3 regions of the Actinoplanes sp. NPDC000266 genome follow, and region 1 is predicted to be linked to each of the others. Evidence: riboswitches for the same ligand, from Rfam matches in the RefSeq annotation. Region 1 holds a riboswitch; each other region holds the start of a gene.

Region 1 (5,657 bases):
GTCTACTACGTGATCTTCGGCGTCCTGCTCAACACCAAGCAGGACACGAACAACTTCATCGCGTACCTGTGCGCCGGTGTCTTCATCTTCGGATTCACCCAATCGGTGGTCCAGGCCGGCGCCATGGCCATCACCTCGAACATCAACCTGATCCGGGCGCTGCACTTCCCCCGAGCCAGCCTGCCCATCGCGATCTCGCTGGTCGAGGTCCGCAACATGATCGCCTCGATGGCCGTGCTCATCGCGATCATTCTGCTCACCGGTGAGCCGATCACCGTACAGTGGCTGCTGATCTTCCCGGCCCTGATCCTTCAGGCGATCTTCAACTCGGGGCTGGCGCTCTTCGTGTCGCGGCTCTGCGCCAAGGTCACCGACATCCGGCAGCTGATCCCGTACATCATGCGGATCTGGATGTACGGCTCCGCGGTCCTCTACCCGGTCACCTTCTTCTCCGACCGGATCAGCGGCTGGCAGCTGGCCCTCGTCGAGGCCAACCCGATGCTGGTCTTCATCGAGCTGATCCGGCACGCCCTGATGGAGAACGTGACGCTGGCCGCCTCGCCGCTGCGCCTCTGGACGTACGCGGTGATCTGGACGGTCTTCGTGGGCATCGGTGGATACGTGTACTTCTGGCGCGGAGAGAAGGGCTACGGCCGTGGCTGACGAGCGAATTCCTACGGTCATCGCGGACAACGCGCACATCGTCTACCGCATCTACGGTTCGGTGGCGCCGGGCGCGAACAGCCCGCTGGCCAGCCTCAAGCGCATCGTGACCGGCAAGAAGAGCGCAGCCGTGCGCGAGGTGCACGCGGTCAAGGGCGTCAACTTCGTCGCCTACAAGGGCGAGGCGATCGGCCTGATCGGCACGAACGGCTCCGGCAAGTCGACGCTGTTGCGGGCGATCGCCGGCCTGCTGCCGGTCGAGCGGGGCGGTGCGATCTACGCCTCCGGTCAGCCGTCGCTGCTGGGCGTCAACGCGGTGCTGATGAACGACCTCTCCGGCGTGAAAAACGTGGAGCTGGGCTGCTTGGCCATGGGCATGACGCCGGCTCAGGTCAAGGAGCGCACCGAGGAGATCATCGAGTTCTCCGGCATCGACGAGCGGGGCGACTTCAGCTCGCTGCCGATGAAGACGTACTCCTCCGGCATGGCGGCCCGGCTGCGCTTCTCGATCGCCGCCGCCAAGAAGCACGACGTGCTGCTGATCGACGAGGCGCTGGCCACCGGTGACGCGAAATTCCGCAAGCGCAGCGAGCAGCGGGTGCGTGACCTGCGCGAGGAGGCCGGCACGGTCTTCCTGGTCAGCCACAGCGAGCAGTCGATCCGCGACACCTGCGAGCGGTCGATCTGGCTGGAATCGGGCGTGATCCGCGCCGACGGTCCCACCGACGATGTCTTGAAGGAGTACGAGACCTACGTACGCAAGTAGGTCCCGCACTCCCTGAAAAGATCACCGCATTGAAAGATGCACGTGGTTCGTGTGGTCGCTGGAAGGGTCGCCGTTTCCTCGGGTGTACGCCTTCCAGCCGCTGCTCGGCAGCCAGATGCGCTCGAACCAGATGACGTAGAGCACGCCCAGCCGGTCCGCGTTGTTGATGAAGTAGTTCGCGAGATTGGTGCCGTACGTCTTGCTGGCCCCCGTGGCGACGCCGCCGAAACCGTTCTTGTCGGCGGCGAAGTCGCAGGCTTTGCCCTTGGGGTGCTCACCGCTGTTCTGCTCGCGGAAACAGGCGACGAAACGGGTGAAGCCGTCCGCCTGCGCCTGCTTGAGGGCGTTGAGCGTACGAGGGCTCAGGCACCCGCTGGTGGTCGGGTCGGGCTCGGTGCAGCTCTCGGACGGCAGGGAGCCGTCGGAGTCGCGTGGCGCCGCGCCCGCCTTCTGCTTGCTGGAGGAGCTGACCGCCTTGTCACTGGCCTGCGGGGCGTCCTCGCCGGTCTTGTCGTCCCCGCCGGTGTTCGCCGCCTTCAGGGCGCTCTCGGCCTGCGTCTTGCGCTTGGCCATGAGGGCGACCTGCTTCTGTTCGTTGCGCACCTCGGTGTCGATGGCGACCTTGGCCGCCTGCTGGGCGTCGCGGGTGGTCTTGAGCGCCGCCACCGCCGCGTTCTCCTTGACCGCGATCGTCTCGAGCGTCTCGGCCCGGTCGAGGAAGCCCTCGGACGAGCCGGCCGAGAGCAGCGCGCTCATCGGGCCGAGGCGCCCGGTGCGGTACGACTGCTGGATGATGTCGTCCAGCGCGGCCTGGCGCGGGGCGATCTGCTTGTCGAGCTCCTTGAGCTTGTCGGCGAGCTGGGTCTGGCGCTTGCGCGACCGCTCCAGCGCCTCCTTGGCCTCGACGAAACCCTTGGAGGCGGCTTCGAGCTGCTGGATGAGGGTCTTGGGGGCGCCCTCGCCGTCGTCACCCGTGTCGCCCGGCGCGGCTGACGCCGGGGCGGCCACCGCTAAGGCGAGGCCAGAAATCGCGACGAGCATCGCCAGGGTGGCTGCCAATCGTCGCCGGACAGTCTTCTGCCGCACACCTGTTCCTTCCGTCGGCCGCCGACCGAGTTAGCTGACGGGTTCGGGACGGAAGTTGATCCCTACCGCTGGCGCGGATTCACCCCGGAAAGATTGGTTCCCCGGCTCGTCCGGAAACGATTAGGCGGCGATCCCCTGGGGGTGGGGACCGGCACCGACCATACCGAAGACATCGAACGATCGACAGTTATCACACGCGACGCAATTGAATGGCGACGCACTGTAGTCGCAATTACTCAATGTCACAGGTGGAACACGCGAATACTGTTTCGCGAGGCCTGAAGCCTGTCTTGTTCTCGGGTAAACTGGCCGCCGGCCCGCCCAACCAGGCACCGCCCCCGAGGTGCCGGCGGCCACCGCCCAATCGCCGTGAGGCGAGCCGGGGAACCAGGTCAGTCATGGGGTGCATCCGCGTCAGCGGTAGGGATCGCTTCCGTCCCGAACCCGTCAGCTAACCCGGTCGGCGGTTAACCGGAAGGAACCTGCATGACCGTACGACCCCGCCGGTGGCTGATGCTTGCCCTGGCGCCGATCGTTTCTGTCGCTTTCCTGGCCTCGCCCCTCTCTCCGGCCTACGCCGAGCCCGGCGACGGAACCTCCGCGGCCCCGGACGAGTCGGCCGGCAAAGAAAACCAGACTCTCGACGAGCTGATCGAGTCCTCCAACCGCCGGTTCGTCCAGGCCAAGGGCGCCGTGGCCAAGTCGACGGCCGCGCAGAAGGCCCTGGCCGGCAAGATCAAGACGGCCGAGGCGCGGCGCAACGAGTTGATTCCCGAGGTCAACGCGATCGCCAACCAGCAGTACCGGTTCGGCCAGCTGAACGCGGCCAGCTTCCTGCTCAGCAGCAAGGGCTCGGACGACTTCCTGGCCCGGGCCATGTCGCTCGAAGAGATCAACACCGAGCACGACCGGAAGCTCGCCGAGCTCAACAAGGCGATCGACGAGGTCACCAAGTCCAAGGTGGCGCTGGACGCCGAGGTCAAGAAGCAGCAGACCAACCTGGTCGCGATGAAGAAGCAGAAAGAGGCGGCCAACCAGGCCCTCAACCTGGTCGGCGGCGAAGGCCTCACCCAGGGCCACGTGCTCGCCCAATCGCCGAAGGCGAAACCCGCGCCGCGCAATTCCGAGGGCGGTTTCTCGCCCGAGTCGTGCACGGTGAAGGATCCGACGACCAGCGGCTGCATCACCGCCCGCACATTGAACATGCTGAAAGAGACGCAGAAGGCGGGCTTCGACAGATTCGTGGGCTGTCACCGCGACGGCGGCCCGTTCGAGCATCCGAAGGGCCGGGCCTGCGACTGGTCGTTGCAGGACAGCGGCTTCGCGGTCGCGCACAACGCGGACATGAAGGAATACGGGAACAACCTGATGGCGTTCCTGGTCCGCAACGCGGATCGGCTCGGCATCTATTACGTGATCTGGTACAAGCAGATCTGGTTCCCCTCCGAGGGCGAGTGGAGGGCCTATCACGGGCCCAGCGCCCACACCGACCACGTGCACGTGTCGATGCTTTAAAAGACCTACGAAGAGGCCCCGGTCGCGATGACCGGGGCCTCTTCTTTGCTGTTGTCAGGCGGTGGCGCGGCGCACCGGGGCCCGCCCGGCGGGCTGGGTCGGGGCCGGGCCGACCTGCGACGGCGCCGGGTTGGGCACGGTCACCGGCTTGACCTGGGTCACCTCGACCTCCTTGCCGTGGTGCAGCAGCACCAGCCGGGCCGAGCCGCCACCGTTGCGCAGCGAGTACGTGACCTCCTCGGGGGTCACGTTCACCCGCAGGCGAAGGCCCCGCCACAGCAGCGAGAAGTCCAGCGCGTTGATCCGGCTGGGCAGCCGCGGCGCGAACGACAGCTGGCCGTTGAAGTCACGCATGCCGCCGAGGCCGGCCACCAGCGAGATCCACGTGCCGGCCAGCGACGCGATGTGCAGCCCGTCGCGCGAGTTCTGGTGCAGATCGTGCAGGTCCATCAGGGCGGCCTCGCCCAGATAGTCGTGCGCCAGCTCCAGGTGACCCGTCTCGGCCGCCATCACGGCCTGGATGCAGGCCGACAGCGACGAGTCGCGGACGGTCCGGGCCTCGTAGTAGGCGAAGTTGCGCGCCTTCTCCTCCGGCGTGAACGCGTCACCGCGCACGTACATGGCCATCACCAGGTCGGCCTGCTTGACCACCTGCTTGCGGTACAGGTCGAAGTACGGGTAGTTGAGCAGCAGCGGGTACGCCTCGGGCGGGGTGTTCTCGAAGTCCCACTCCTGGAGCCGGGTGAAGCCCTCCGACTGCTGGTGCACCCCGAGCTCCCGGTCGTACGGGATGTGGACCGAGGCCGCCGCGTCACGCCAGCTCGCCGTCTCCTCGTCGTCGACGCCGAGCTTGCGGGCCAGGTCGGGGTGACGCTTGGCCGCGTCGGCCGCGGTCAGCAGGTTCTGCTGGGCCAGCAGGTTGGTGTAGATGTTGTCGTCGACCACGGCTGTGTACTCGTCGGGGCCGGTCACGCCGTCGATGTGGAAGCGGCCGTGCCGGTCGTGGTGCCCGAGCGAGCGCCACAGCCGGGCCGTCTCGACCAGCAGCTCGAGGCCGTACTCACGCTCGAAGTCGTAATCCCCGGTGGCCTGCACGTAGCGCCGCACGGCGTCGGCGATGTCGGCGCCGATGTGGAAGCCCGCGGTGCCGGCCGGCCAGTAGGCCGAGCACTCCTGCCCCCGGATGGTCCGCCACGGGAACGCGGCACCCTGCAGGCCGAGGGTCTGCGCACGCTCCCGGGCCAGGTCGAGCGTCGAGTGCCGCCACCGCAGCACGTCGGCCGCCGCGCTGGGCTGGGTGTACGTCAGCGCGGGCAGCACGAAGGTCTCGGCGTCCCAGAACGTGTGGCCGTCGTAGCCGGGGCCGGACAGGCCCTTGGAGCCGATCGGGCGCTGCTCGGCCCGGGCACCGGCCTGCAGTGTGTGGAACAGCCCGAAGCGGACCGCCTGCTGCACCTCCGGGTCGCCCTCGACGCGAACGTCGGAGTGGTCCCAGAAGGCGTCCAGGTATTCGCGCTGGGCGTCGACCAGGCCCTCCCAGCCATCCAGCCGGGCCGACGCCAGGGCCGCGCCGACCTGGTCACGCACGGCCGGCAGCGAGCGGTGGCTGGACCAGCCGTACGCGGCG
Region 2 (5,657 bases), on a different contig from region 1:
ATCGGTGGTCGCCCGCGATCAGCAGGCTGAGCGCCACCGCCACGGCCAGGGTCGCCGCGGCCTGACCGGCGCCGAGCAGGGCCAGCAGGACGATGCCGGCCCGGCTGGTGCGGGCGTGACGCACCAGCCGGGGATCCAGCGGCCCGCGGGCTGACGCGGACCGCTTCGGCGCGGCGGGAGCAGTGACTGTGGAGGCGGCGGCGGCGCCGGGCCGTGGCGCTGTGCGGGTGGTCATGAAGGGACCCGTTCGCTGGCGACGCGGCGGCGGAAGACCCAGTAGGAGAAGGCCTGGTACGCCAGGACGCCGGGGAGGATGAGGACGCCGGCCCAGGTGATCAGCTCGAGGGCTTGGGGCGTGGCGGCGGCCGCGTCCCGGGTCAGCGACCACTGGGGGTCGAGCGTGCTGCGCAGGACGACGTCGCCGTGGGTGGTGAAGACGGCCACCACGGCGCCGGCCACCGACAGGGCCGTGGTGGCGAAGGCCAGGGCCTCCCGGCTGGAGCGGGCCAGCATGCCGACGAGCAGGCTGAGGGCCGCGGCGGCCAGGGTCAGGCGTGACGCCGTACCGAAACCGATGACGACAAGCGCGACGGCCCCGCCCGTGCCCAGCCACCGTGCCAGCGTGCGGGCCCGATGGCGCAGGGGACCGCTGGTGCGCAGGCCGAGGAACGTGGCGCCCAGCATCAGGGCCGCGAACAGGGCGGCCAGTGCGCCCAGACCGGCGGCCGGCGACCAGATCGGGCCGAGGGTGCGGGACAGGCCGTCGCCGGTCACCGAGCCGTCGGCGCCGAGGGCCAGGCCGCGCACGAACGTGGCCAGCAGGGCGCCCCAGACTCCCACGATGCCGAGCGAGCTGAGCGCCAGCGCGATGTCGGCGCGGCGGCGGTACGAAGGGCCGTCGCCCTTGCCACGGAACTCGAGGGCGACGCCGCGGACCGCGAGAAGGAGCAGCAGGACGACCATCGGCAGGTAGAGGCCGGAGAGCATCGCCGAGTACCAGGCCGGGAACGCGGCGAACGTGACGCCGATGGCCGCGACCAGCCAGACCTCGTTGCCGTCCCAGAACGGGCCGATCGTGCGGACCGCGGCGCCACGCTCGTGGTCGTCGCGGCCGAGCAGCGGGCCGAGCAGGCCGACGCCGAAGTCGAAGCCCTCCAGGACGAAGAAGAGCACCCAGGCGAGCACGACGACGGCGAACCAGAAGGTGATCATGGGTAGTCCCTCAGTAGACGGGTGCGGGTTCGGCGGTCTCGGCGACGGTGGCCGGCGGTGGCGCCAGCGGCTGTCGCGCGAGATGGCGGACCAGGCGGAACCAGACGACCGCGAGGATCCCGTAGACGACCGTGAAGCCGGCCAGCGAGGCGATCACCTCGGAGCTGGTGAGCCCGGGGGAGATGCCGTCGGCGACCTTCGAGATGCCGAAGGCGATCCACGGCTGGCGGGCGGTCTCGGTGAAGATCCAGCCGAAGGTGTTGGCGACCGCGGGCAGGACCGGGATCAGCGGCAGCCAGCGGGTCAGCCAGCGCGGGGCGTCACGGTGCTTCCTCGTACGCCACAGGTAGTACGCCGCCACGGCCGCGGCCAGCATGCCGGCGCCGATCATCACGCGGAACGACCAGAACGCCACCGGGATCATGGGCACGTACGAGCCAGGGCCGTACTGGGCGGCGTACTGCGCCTGAAGGTCGTTGATGCCCTGCACGGTCGCCGTCGGGTTGCCCTTGGCCAGGATGGAGAGCAGCCACGGGATGTCGAGCGAGAAGTCCGGGAACGGCGAGCCGAGCGTGAAGATGGAGAACGGCGCGCCCTTGGTCGTCTCGTAGAGGGCCTCGGCCGCGGCCATCTTCATCGGCTGCACCTCGGTCATGACCTTGCCGAGGTGGTCGCCGGTGAGCGCGGTCAGCGCCCCGCCGGCCAGCGTCATCCAGGCGCCGAGCCGCGCCATGATCCGGAACGTGCCGTCGGCCGCGAGCCGCCACACGCCGAGGGCCAGCAGCAGCGCCCCGCCCACCATGATCGCGCCGGCCAGGGTGTGCGGGAACGCGGCCAGGTTGACCTTGTTGAGCAGCAGCTCGGTGAACGACGTGAGGCGCGCGCGGTTGGTCACCGGGTCGAGCTCGTACGCCACCGGGTGCTGCATGAAGGAGTTGGCGGCCAGGATGATGAACGCGGACAGCACGGTGCCGATCGCAACGATGACGATGGTGGCCGTGTGCACGAGGCGGGGCAGCCGGTCCCATCCGAAATACCAGAGCGCGAGGAACGTCGCCTCCAGGAAGAAGGCGAGCATGCCCTCGATGGCCAGCGTGGGCCCGAAGACGTCGCCGTAGAACTTGGCGAAGTTGCTCCAGCCCAGTCCGAACTGGAACTCCTGCACGAGGCCGGTGACGACACCGACGGCGAAGGTGACGATCAGGATCTTGCCGACGAACTTCGTGAGATGCAGGTATTCCTCCCGCTTGGTGCGCAGCCACGCGATCTGCAGGCCGGCGGCGGCCGCGGCCAGGCTGATCGACAGCGGCACGAAGAAGTAGTGATAGATCGTCACCACCGCGAACTGGAGCCGGGTCAGGTCCAGCACGTCCATGGGAATGCCCCCTCTACGACGTCTCGTAGTAGATACTACGACGCGTAGTACGACGCTGTGCAGTAGGCCTGTGTAAGATGGCATACATGGCTCTCGGGGACCTGGAACGCGAGGTCATGCGGCAGTTGTGGGACGCGGGGGAGCCGCTCACCGTGCGGCAGGTGCACGAGCGGCTCCGGGAGCGCGACCTCGCCTACACGACCGTGATGACCGTGCTCAACCGCTTGACGAAAAAGCGCGTCGTCATCCAGCAGGACGAGGACCGCGCTTACAAGTACGTGCCCGCGCAGTCGCGGGAGGAGATGACCGCCGGCCTCATGCTCGACGCGCTCACCGCCAGCGGCGACCAGGATGCCGCCCTGGCCTACTTCATGGGGCAGTTGTCGCCCGACGCCCTGAAGGCGGCAATCGAAGCCGTCACAAAGAAATGACGGCTTGCCGTTCCTTTTCAGGGCGGCCGGAGGGGTGACCGCGCTCCTGCTCGGCGCGCTCGGCCTGACCCTGTCGCTGGTCGTCCCGGGCGCGCTGGCCCGCGCGCGCTGGCCCGACCGGGCGCCGGTCGCGGCCGTGCTGCTCTGGCAGTCGATCACGCTGAGCGCGGTGCTGTCCGCGCTCGGCGTCGTGCTCTCCGCGCCGTATGAGGTCACCCGGGCCGCCGGCTCGGGCAAGCCGGTCGCCGCCGCCGCGCTCATCGGCGCCCTGGTCGTGGCCGGTGTCATCATCCTGCGCCTGATCGTCTCGCTGGCCGGGGTCACCCGGCGCTCGCGGGCGCGCCGGGCCCGCCACCGTGAGCTGGTCGACCTGCTCGACCGGGCCGAGCAGCACCGCGAGCTCGGCCCCGACAACCTGCGCGTGCTCGACGGGGCGCTGCCGCTGGCCTACTGCGTGCCCGGCCGCGAGCCGCGCGTGGTCCTGAGCAACGGCGTGCTCCAGGTGCTCGACCGGGAGCAGGTCGACGCGGTCCTCGCCCACGAGCAGACCCACCTCCGTCATCGGCACGAGGTGGTGATGGAGTCGTTCACCGCGTTCTACCGCGCCGTGCCGGGGCCTCTGCGGAGCCGGGCGCCCCTTGACGCCGTACATCTGCTCCTGGAAATGATCTCGGACGACGTGGCGCGGAGGAAGACCGGGGCGGAGCCGCTGCGAGCCGCCCTCGAGCGGTTGACCGATGCCATCCCCCTGGCGGAGGACGCGCGGGCCGATCCGACGGGTGACGCCAGGCGTCGCCGGCTGGCCCGGCTCGGCCAGCCGCACACCGTGTCCGTCGGCCTCAACGTCGCCGCCGGGCTCGCCGCCGTGGGTCTGCTGGTGCTACCCACGGTGATCCTGGTGGTGCCCTGGCTCGATCGTGCGCTGGACCACTGGCCGCTCTAGTGACTCTGCGTATGCCGTCCTGAGCAAGCAGTTTCCCGTACGCGGCGGCTTCAGTTCTCCACATGATCCGGAGTACGGTGGTCCCCGGTTCGGCAGCCCCCCATCGTCCACCCGGCCGATCTGACGGACCACCGCCTAATCGCCGTGTGGGCGAACCGGGGACCCGAGTGGTTGGGGTGAAGCCGCGACGCGTCGCGGCCGGACGCGTCTTCCCGTCCGAACCCGTCAGCTAACCCGGTCGGCGGCACGAGGGAAGAAAGGACATCACACCCAACGTGAAACGGATTGGGGCGCGCGGCCGCGCCGCAGTTCTGCGCGGGCTCGTCTGCGCACTCGCGGCGGTCGGGGTCGTTGTCACCGGACCAGCCGTCGCGCACGCCACACCCTCGCCCTCCTCGGTCGAGGCTCAGATCGACAAGCAGTGGAACGAACTCGAGCCGGTCATCGAGCAGTACAACGATGTGCACAACCAGCTGCTCAAGAACCGCGCTCAGCAGAAGAAGCTCGCCGCCCAGCTGACTCCGCTCCAGGTGCAGGTCGACCTGGCGATGGCCCAGGTGCAAGGCCTGGCCGTCGACGCGTACAAGCAGGGTGCGCCGAACGCCCTCGACGCCATGATCATCAGTGGCTCGCCGACCGGGCTGACCGACAAGCTGACCTATCTCGATCAGCTCGCTCGTCATCAGCAGGAGCAGATCAAGGGCGTGGCGGCGCTGCGCGACAAGCTTTCCGCCACCAAGTCCGACCTGGATGTCGTGACCAAGTCCGTCGCCGCGCGCGACAAGGACCTGGGCACGCGCAAGAAGGCGATCCAAACCAAGATCACTTCGCTGCAGAAACTGCGGATCCAGGCGTACGGCTCGGCGGACGCCTCGGATGGGCCCCTGCGCCTGGGTGCCTGTCCGGTCACGTACACCAATGACAAGGGCGGGCGTGCGGCACAGCGCGCGTGCGACCTGATCGGCAAGCCGTACGTCTTCGGGTCGGCAGGCCCGAACTCGTACGACTGCTCCGGTCTGACCCAGGAGGCCTGGGCCAGCGTCGGTGTGCACCTCGACCACTACACGAAAGACCAGTGGGGCGAGGGCAAGGCGGTGTCGCGGGACGAGTTGCAACCGGGTGACCTGGTCTTCTTCTTCCCGGGAAGTCTCCATCACGTCGGCATCTACATCGGTGGCGGCCTGATGGTCCACGCTCCGCACACGGGGGATCACGTGCGGATGGCGGAGATCGACCGGATGCCCATCGCGGGCTTCCGCCGGCCGGGCTGATTCCCGAGTTCGTACGGTCGAGGCCGCCCGGGCAGGAGCCCTGGCGGCCTCGGCTGTTCCCGGGGCGTTGCATAATTCGATGTCATGAGCGACTCGCCCTTGATCGACAGCCTCACCGCGGCCGTGGAGGCCAGCCCGGACGACCTGCCGTTGCGGCTGCACCTGGCGGAGTTGCTCGTGGCGGCCGGTCGTGGGGGAGAGGCGATCGGGCACGCCGCCCAGGTCCTGGCCCGCGAGCCGGGCAACGCCACCGCCCAGAAACTGATGGGCGCCGCCCTGACCCCCTCGTCGCCGCCCGCACCCGCCCCCGCCACGCCCCCTCAGGATGTCGACTGGGCGGCCATGGAGCAGGAGTTCGGTGACGTGGTGCCGCCGCGGTTCACCCGGGCCGACGGCGAACCCGACCCCGTACAGGGTCACGCCGA
Region 3 (5,657 bases), on a different contig from region 1:
AGGCGGTGAAGAAACTGGTCGACGTGGTCGCGGGGCTGATCACCGATCTGATCGACCTGCTCATCATCATCAACGCGGCCTCGGCCGTGGGCACCGCGCTGATCGAGACCGGGATCGGCGCGCTGGCCGGGTACAGCGTCGCCGCCTACTACACGTGGCAGGCGTACGACCTGTACAAGCACATCTCGGACTTCTACGGCAAGACCGAGGACATGATCAAGCTGATCGCCGGTTCGATCGGCGCGGTGAAGGCCGACATCGCCGTGAAGGACCTGCCGTCCGTCGCCCCGTACCATCACCCCGCCGGCTACTGAGGAGGATCCTATGAGCGGCGGCATCGCCGACGAGCCCCTGGCCCGCGCGGTCCTGCGCCACCTGGCCGACACCCGGGGCAGGGACGACGCGATGGGCTCCCTCGCCCGTACCGTGCTGTCCGGCGAGGCCGGCCTGCGCGAGGCCGCGAACAATCCGTGGCACGCGCAGGGTCTGGCCGCCGCCTTCGCCAAGTCGCAGCGGGACCTGACCGCCGAGGATCGTGCCCGGTACGAGCGCGAGGCCCGCCGGCTGGCCGATGGTGGGGAAGAGCGCCGATGAGCCCGATGATGCGATGGCGCCTGGCCATCCCGTTCATCCTCGTCTCGGCGCTCTTCCTGTTCGGCACCGTGCTCGGCGCGTGGGCCTACTGGTCACGGTGGACCACGGCCGAGCGGCTCATCACCGTCTTCCTCGGTGTCATGTTCGCGGCCAACCTCGCCATCAGCGTCTCCATCGGCACCGATCGCAAGATCACCGACACACCCTGGCTCCGGATGGGCACAGTGGCGTTGTTCTTCCTTCTGGCGTGCGGCGTCACCGTCGTACGCCGCAATCTTTAGAACCGGCGTACGACGTAGTTCGCGCTGAAGATCTTGCGCTTGCTGATGCGCGAGCCGCTGTGGGGCGAGTCGTACATGTAGCCGTTGCCGGCGTAGATGGCGGCGTGGTAGCCGTACGACCCCCGGCGCGAGATGAGCAGATCACCGGGCTGCTTGGCGCTCTTGCTGACCCCACGGCCGTACCGCTGCTGCGAATCGGCCTTGTGCGGCAGCTTGACGCCGATCGACTTGCGGTAGACGTACATCGTGTAGCCGGAGCAGTCGAACCGGTTGGGGCCGGCGGCGCCGTACAGATAGAGCTTGCCGACGTGTTTCCGCGCCTCGGCCAGGATCCGCCCGGCCTTGTTCGGCGCCGGCTTGATCACGGTGACCTTGAAGGCGCGGCCGGTGTGACCGGCGAAAACCCCATTGCCGGTGTACGCCGTACGGAAGTGCCCGGTCACCCTCGGCGCTGAGGTGAAGCTGACCGTGCCCTTGCTGTTCAGTTTCCGTACGGCCCAGGTGGCCCACTTGCCGCCGCGAAGCGCCTGGAGCCGTACCGAGCCGGAGGTGACGGCGGCGCCGTTGGCCGGGTTGCGGTAGGTGACCGTGATCTTCACCGTCCGGCCCAGCTTCAGCGATCTGGGCGTGAACGTGGTGCGGACCGAGACTTTCTTCTTGGCCGCCGCCTCGACCCGCACCGCGGTGCTCGTGCTCGCGGTGGCGCCGGACGGCGCGATCAGCAGGCCGACGGCCAGGGACAGGGCGATGGTGCCGGCGCCGGCAGACATGCGGCACCGGCCCGAACTTCGTTCGTGCACGGGAGAGAGTCCTTCCGGCACGCCTGCGAGGTTAGCTGTCGGGTTCGGGCGGGAAGGTTGCCCGGCCGCCAGGGGCGGCTTCACCCCGAGGCCCACGGGGAGTGGGCCGATGGTGGATCCCCCGTCCCTGCCCCGGATGCCTTCGCGGTGGTCCTGCTTGCTCGCGGTCGCGGCGATCGGCCCGGGCAGGGCTCGGCGTGAACCGATCGTCACGAGCCGGCGTGGTGGCCGGCACCATCTTGCTACACCGGATTTTCATTCTGTCCAGCGAGCGGCCGAATCACTCGCAGTAGTTGGCACGCTGGCCGGCGTCCTTTTTGCGGGGTCATTCAGAATTTCAGAAACATTCTGTATTCGTACGACTACTCTCCGTTTATTTAGCAATGTGAATTAGGGCACACAATTTCATCGGGCATTGACCTGTTGCCGAACCTCCCGAACTCGGCGAAATGGCAAAGGAGCGGGCATTGCCCACCCCGGCCGCGCGGGCCGGGGTGGGCGGTGGGGACCTGCTAAGCCGTGCAGGTGATGAACGGTGTGCTGGTGGGGCCGGAGGCGATGAATCCGAACTCGGCGGTGGCGCCCGGGGCGAGGGAGCCGTTCCAGGCGGCGTTGCGGACGGTCGCCAGTGAGCCGTTCATCGAGAGGTTGCCACTCCAGACCTGGCTGATCGACTGGCCGGAGGCCAGGGTCCAGGAGACCGACCAGCTGGTGACCGCGCTGCCGCCGGCCTTGACGGTGACCTTGCCCTGGAAGCCGCCCTGCCAGGAGCTCGTCGTCACGTAGGTCGCGCCGCACGCGCCGGCCGGCGGGGGAGTGGTCGGGGGCGCCGTGGTGGGAGGGGTCGTGGTGGGAGGGGTCGTGGTCGGAGGGGTCGTCGGCGGGGTGGTCGGCGGGGTGGTGGGGCCGGTGGTCGGCGGGAGCGGTGCTCCGGTGGCCAGGCTGGCGGCCAGGTCGGGCTGGAACGATCCAGCCGCGTACCGGCAGCCGTCGGCCTCGCCCGGGGGCTTCACCCACAGGAAGGCGTCGATGTTCGCGTCGCCGGTGTCGAGCGTGGGGTAGCGGCCGATCCGGCGGTCGGTGTTGTCGTCGCCGCACCAGTCGCCGGCCGCGCCGCCGTTGCGGCTCGTGTCGATGACCTGGCGCTTGCCGGAGATGCCGCGGCCGGACAGCGCGCTCAGGACCGAGCGGCCGAACGCGGTCTCGTTCGCGGTGGACTGGAAGTTCGAGACGTTGGTGTAGAAACCGTCGCCGTCGGCCACGCCCGCGTTGGCCAGCCGGGCCGCCTGGTCGGCGGCGGTGTTCCACGCCGAGTGGCCGCCGTCCAGATAGACCTTGGCGCCGGCCGCCTTCAGGGTGCGGGTCGCGGTGGCCAGCGCCTGGTTGCGGGCGGTGAGCTCGCTCGCGCTGAGGCAGGTCTGCAGGGCGATCGAGTCGGGCTCGAGCATGATCAGCGTGGTCCGCCCGGCCAGGCCGGCGGCGATGTTGGTGATCCACGTCTGGTACTGGGTCAGATCGGGCGCGCCGCCGGCGCTGGCGCCGCCGCAGTCGCGGTTCGGGATCCCGTACAGGGTCAGCGCCGGTACCTGGCCGGCGGCGGAGGCCGCGCCGACGTACGAGGAAACCTCGGCCTGAACGGTGTTGACGTTGAAGTTGGACAGCCAGCGCGTGGCCGGCTGGCCGGCGATGCGGGAGCTGATCAGGGCCGTACGGGAATCGTTGGGGTTGGCGGCGACCCAGCGCGCGACGGCGGTGTCGGGATCGCGGTAGAGGGCGCCGGACAGGGTTCCGGCGCTGGCGGTGCCGGCGCTGATGCCGACGGCGGCCGCGGCGGTGGCACACGCGACCGCCGCGGCGGCGAAGGTCGATCGGGGGATACGCACGGTGGCTTCCTTCCGGGGAGTTTGGGAGCGCTCCCGAACGGTAACCCGACGATCGAAGCTTCTCAATGCGGGGCTAGAAAGTCCTGCTCCGCTGGTTGATGCCGAGCGGGCCGTACGGGTAGTCGTTCGGCCGCGGATCGCTCGCCTCGTCGAGGGCCGCGGCCTCCTCGGCGGTGAGGTGCAGCCCGGCCGCGCGAAGATTGGCCTCCAGCTGGTCGAGGGTGCGGGCGCCCAGAATGGTCGACGTGACGGCGGGACGATCGGTCACCCAGGCCAGCGCCACCTCGGCCATCGAGACACCACGGTCCTCGGCGATCCGCTGCACGGCCTCGACCACGTCCCAGGTGCGGGCGACATTGCGGCGGTCGTACGCCTCCATGCCCCGCTCCGGGTTGTCACCGAGACGGGTGGCGCCGGTCGGGCGCTGATCGCGCTGGTACTTCCCGGTCAGCCAGCCACCACCGAGCGGACTCCAGGGCAGCAGGCCGATGCCGGCGTCGAGCGAGGCCGGGACGACCTCGTACTCGATCTCGCGCACCAGCAGGTTGTACTGGGGCTGCAGGGTGACCGGGCCGACCAGGCCGAGCTCGCGGGCCAGGGCGACCACCTTGGTGAGCTGCCAGCCGGTGAAGTTGGAGAAGCCGTAGTAGCGGATCTTCCCGGCCCGGACGAACCCGTCGAGGGCCCGGAGCGTCTCCTCGAGCGGAGTCATCGGATCCCACGAATGGGCCTGATAGAGGTCGACGGCCTCGACCCCGAGCCGGGTCAGGGAGGCGTCGAGGGCCCGGGTGAGGTGCCGGGCGGACAGCCCGGCGCCGTTGGGGTCGTCGGCCATGGGGAAGCGGCCCTTGGTGGCGAGAACGACGGCCTCGGTGACATCGGCCGGCCGGGAGGCCAGCCAGCGCCCGATGATCCGCTCCGACTCACCGGCCGAGTAGACGTCCGCGGTGTCGACGAAGGTGCCGCCGGCCTCGGTGAAGAGGTCGAGCTGGGCGTGCGACACCTTTTCGTCGGATTCGTTACCGAAGGTCATCGTTCCCAGGCAGAGCGACGAGACGGCGCATCCGCTGCGCCCAAGCGTGCGATATTCCATGCTCATGCAAGTACCTTGCCCGGCGAACCTCAAACGGTCACTTCTTGCCGGGCTTCGCGTGGGGCTTCTTCTTGGGCGCGGGTGCGGCGGCCTTCTTCGGCGCCTTCGCCTTCGGCTGCGGCTTGGCCTTGCTGTCAGCCTTCGGGGCGGCAGCGATGGAGATCGTACGGATGGTGGCCCGGCCCGGAGCGGCAACCGGCCGTTCGGACCCGGGCCGGTTGGCCGTGTCGGTGGCCTTCTCGGTGGCCGTCCCGTGCGTCTTTTCGGTGGCCGGTCCGTGCGCCTTTTCGGTGGCTTTCTCGGTGGCTTTCTCGGCGGCAGGCGAGGTTGCCGATGCGGCCGGCGCGCCTGCGGCCTGGGCCGGCTGCTCCGGACCGCTGTCCGCCCACCAGGCGCCGCCTGCCGTGAGCAATCCGGCGACCACGCCGGCGGCGATGAGTCCCTTCCGGCTGCGCCGGCGCGCGAGAGCCGTGGGCTTTCTGCTGGCGGCAACCGTTGGCTGGCGGTGGGCGGGATCCGTGGGCTGACTACCGGCGGCTGCCGTGGGCTGGCTGATGGCGGCAACCGTCGGCCGGCGGCGGGCGCGAGCGGCGGCCAGCTGCATCGTCGGGCCGGCCGCGCCGCGCAGCAGCGTTGCCGACGGCAGGCCGGCGAGTTCGCCGAGCACCTCCGAGACCTCGATCGAACTGGGGCGGTCGGCGGCGTTCTTCGTCAGGCAGCGCGCGACCAGCCGGCGTACCTCGGAAGGAAGACCGGCGATCGGCGGCAGCGGGTCCGGTTTCGCGTAGACGTGCGCCCGCACCATCTGGGTCACCGTCGAGGCGTCCCAGGGCATCCGGCCGGCCAGGGCCAGATGGAGCAGCAGGCCGAGGGCGTACACGTCGGTGGCCGGACGGACCGGCCCGCCCGCGATGCGCTCCGGCGCGAGGTAGGCGGGCGTGCCCAGCACCTGGCCGTCCTGGCCGTCGAGCACGCCGACCGTGGCCGAGATGCCGAAGTCGACCAG

Evidence for each region. Region 1 has a riboswitch for cyclic di-AMP ahead of ACFY36_RS26385 (coiled-coil domain-containing protein). Riboswitches for the same ligand answer to the same signal wherever they lie in the genome.
Region 2: another riboswitch for cyclic di-AMP. It lies ahead of ACFY36_RS07555 (C40 family peptidase); the one in region 1 lies ahead of ACFY36_RS26385 (coiled-coil domain-containing protein).
Region 3: another riboswitch for cyclic di-AMP. It lies ahead of ACFY36_RS01755 (C40 family peptidase); the one in region 1 lies ahead of ACFY36_RS26385 (coiled-coil domain-containing protein).

What each region holds. Positions count from the first base shown of each region.
Region 1 covers NZ_JBIAZI010000006.1:460,582-466,238, forward strand. The annotation lists gene ACFY36_RS26375 (ABC transporter permease) at 1-663, shown strand, start outside; gene ACFY36_RS26380 (ABC transporter ATP-binding protein) at 656-1,429, shown strand; gene ACFY36_RS26385 (coiled-coil domain-containing protein) at 1,451-2,470, opposite strand; cyclic di-AMP (ydaO/yuaA leader) riboswitch at 2,519-2,652, opposite strand; cyclic di-AMP (ydaO/yuaA leader) riboswitch at 2,863-2,996, shown strand; gene ACFY36_RS26390 (coiled-coil domain-containing protein) at 3,002-4,030, shown strand; gene ACFY36_RS26395 (glycoside hydrolase family 65 protein) at 4,085-5,657, opposite strand, start outside.
Region 2 covers NZ_JBIAZI010000002.1:261,747-267,403, reverse strand. The annotation lists gene ACFY36_RS07580 (thiol reductant ABC exporter subunit CydD/CydC) at 1-235, opposite strand, end outside; gene cydB (cytochrome d ubiquinol oxidase subunit II) at 232-1,212, opposite strand; gene ACFY36_RS07570 (cytochrome ubiquinol oxidase subunit I) at 1,223-2,587, opposite strand; gene ACFY36_RS07565 (BlaI/MecI/CopY family transcriptional regulator) at 2,674-3,018, shown strand; gene ACFY36_RS07560 (M56 family metallopeptidase) at 3,023-3,961, shown strand; cyclic di-AMP (ydaO/yuaA leader) riboswitch at 4,084-4,221, shown strand; gene ACFY36_RS07555 (C40 family peptidase) at 4,237-5,232, shown strand; gene ACFY36_RS07550 (AAA family ATPase) at 5,317-5,657, shown strand, end outside.
Region 3 covers NZ_JBIAZI010000001.1:457,331-462,987, forward strand. The annotation lists gene ACFY36_RS01740 (hypothetical protein) at 1-314, shown strand, start outside; gene ACFY36_RS01745 (hypothetical protein) at 325-594, shown strand; gene ACFY36_RS01750 (hypothetical protein) at 591-875, shown strand; gene ACFY36_RS01755 (C40 family peptidase) at 872-1,645, opposite strand; cyclic di-AMP (ydaO/yuaA leader) riboswitch at 1,681-1,832, opposite strand; gene ACFY36_RS01760 (glycoside hydrolase family 6 protein) at 2,188-3,558, opposite strand; gene ACFY36_RS01765 (aldo/keto reductase) at 3,632-4,651, opposite strand; gene ACFY36_RS01770 (serine/threonine-protein kinase) at 4,689-5,657, opposite strand, start outside.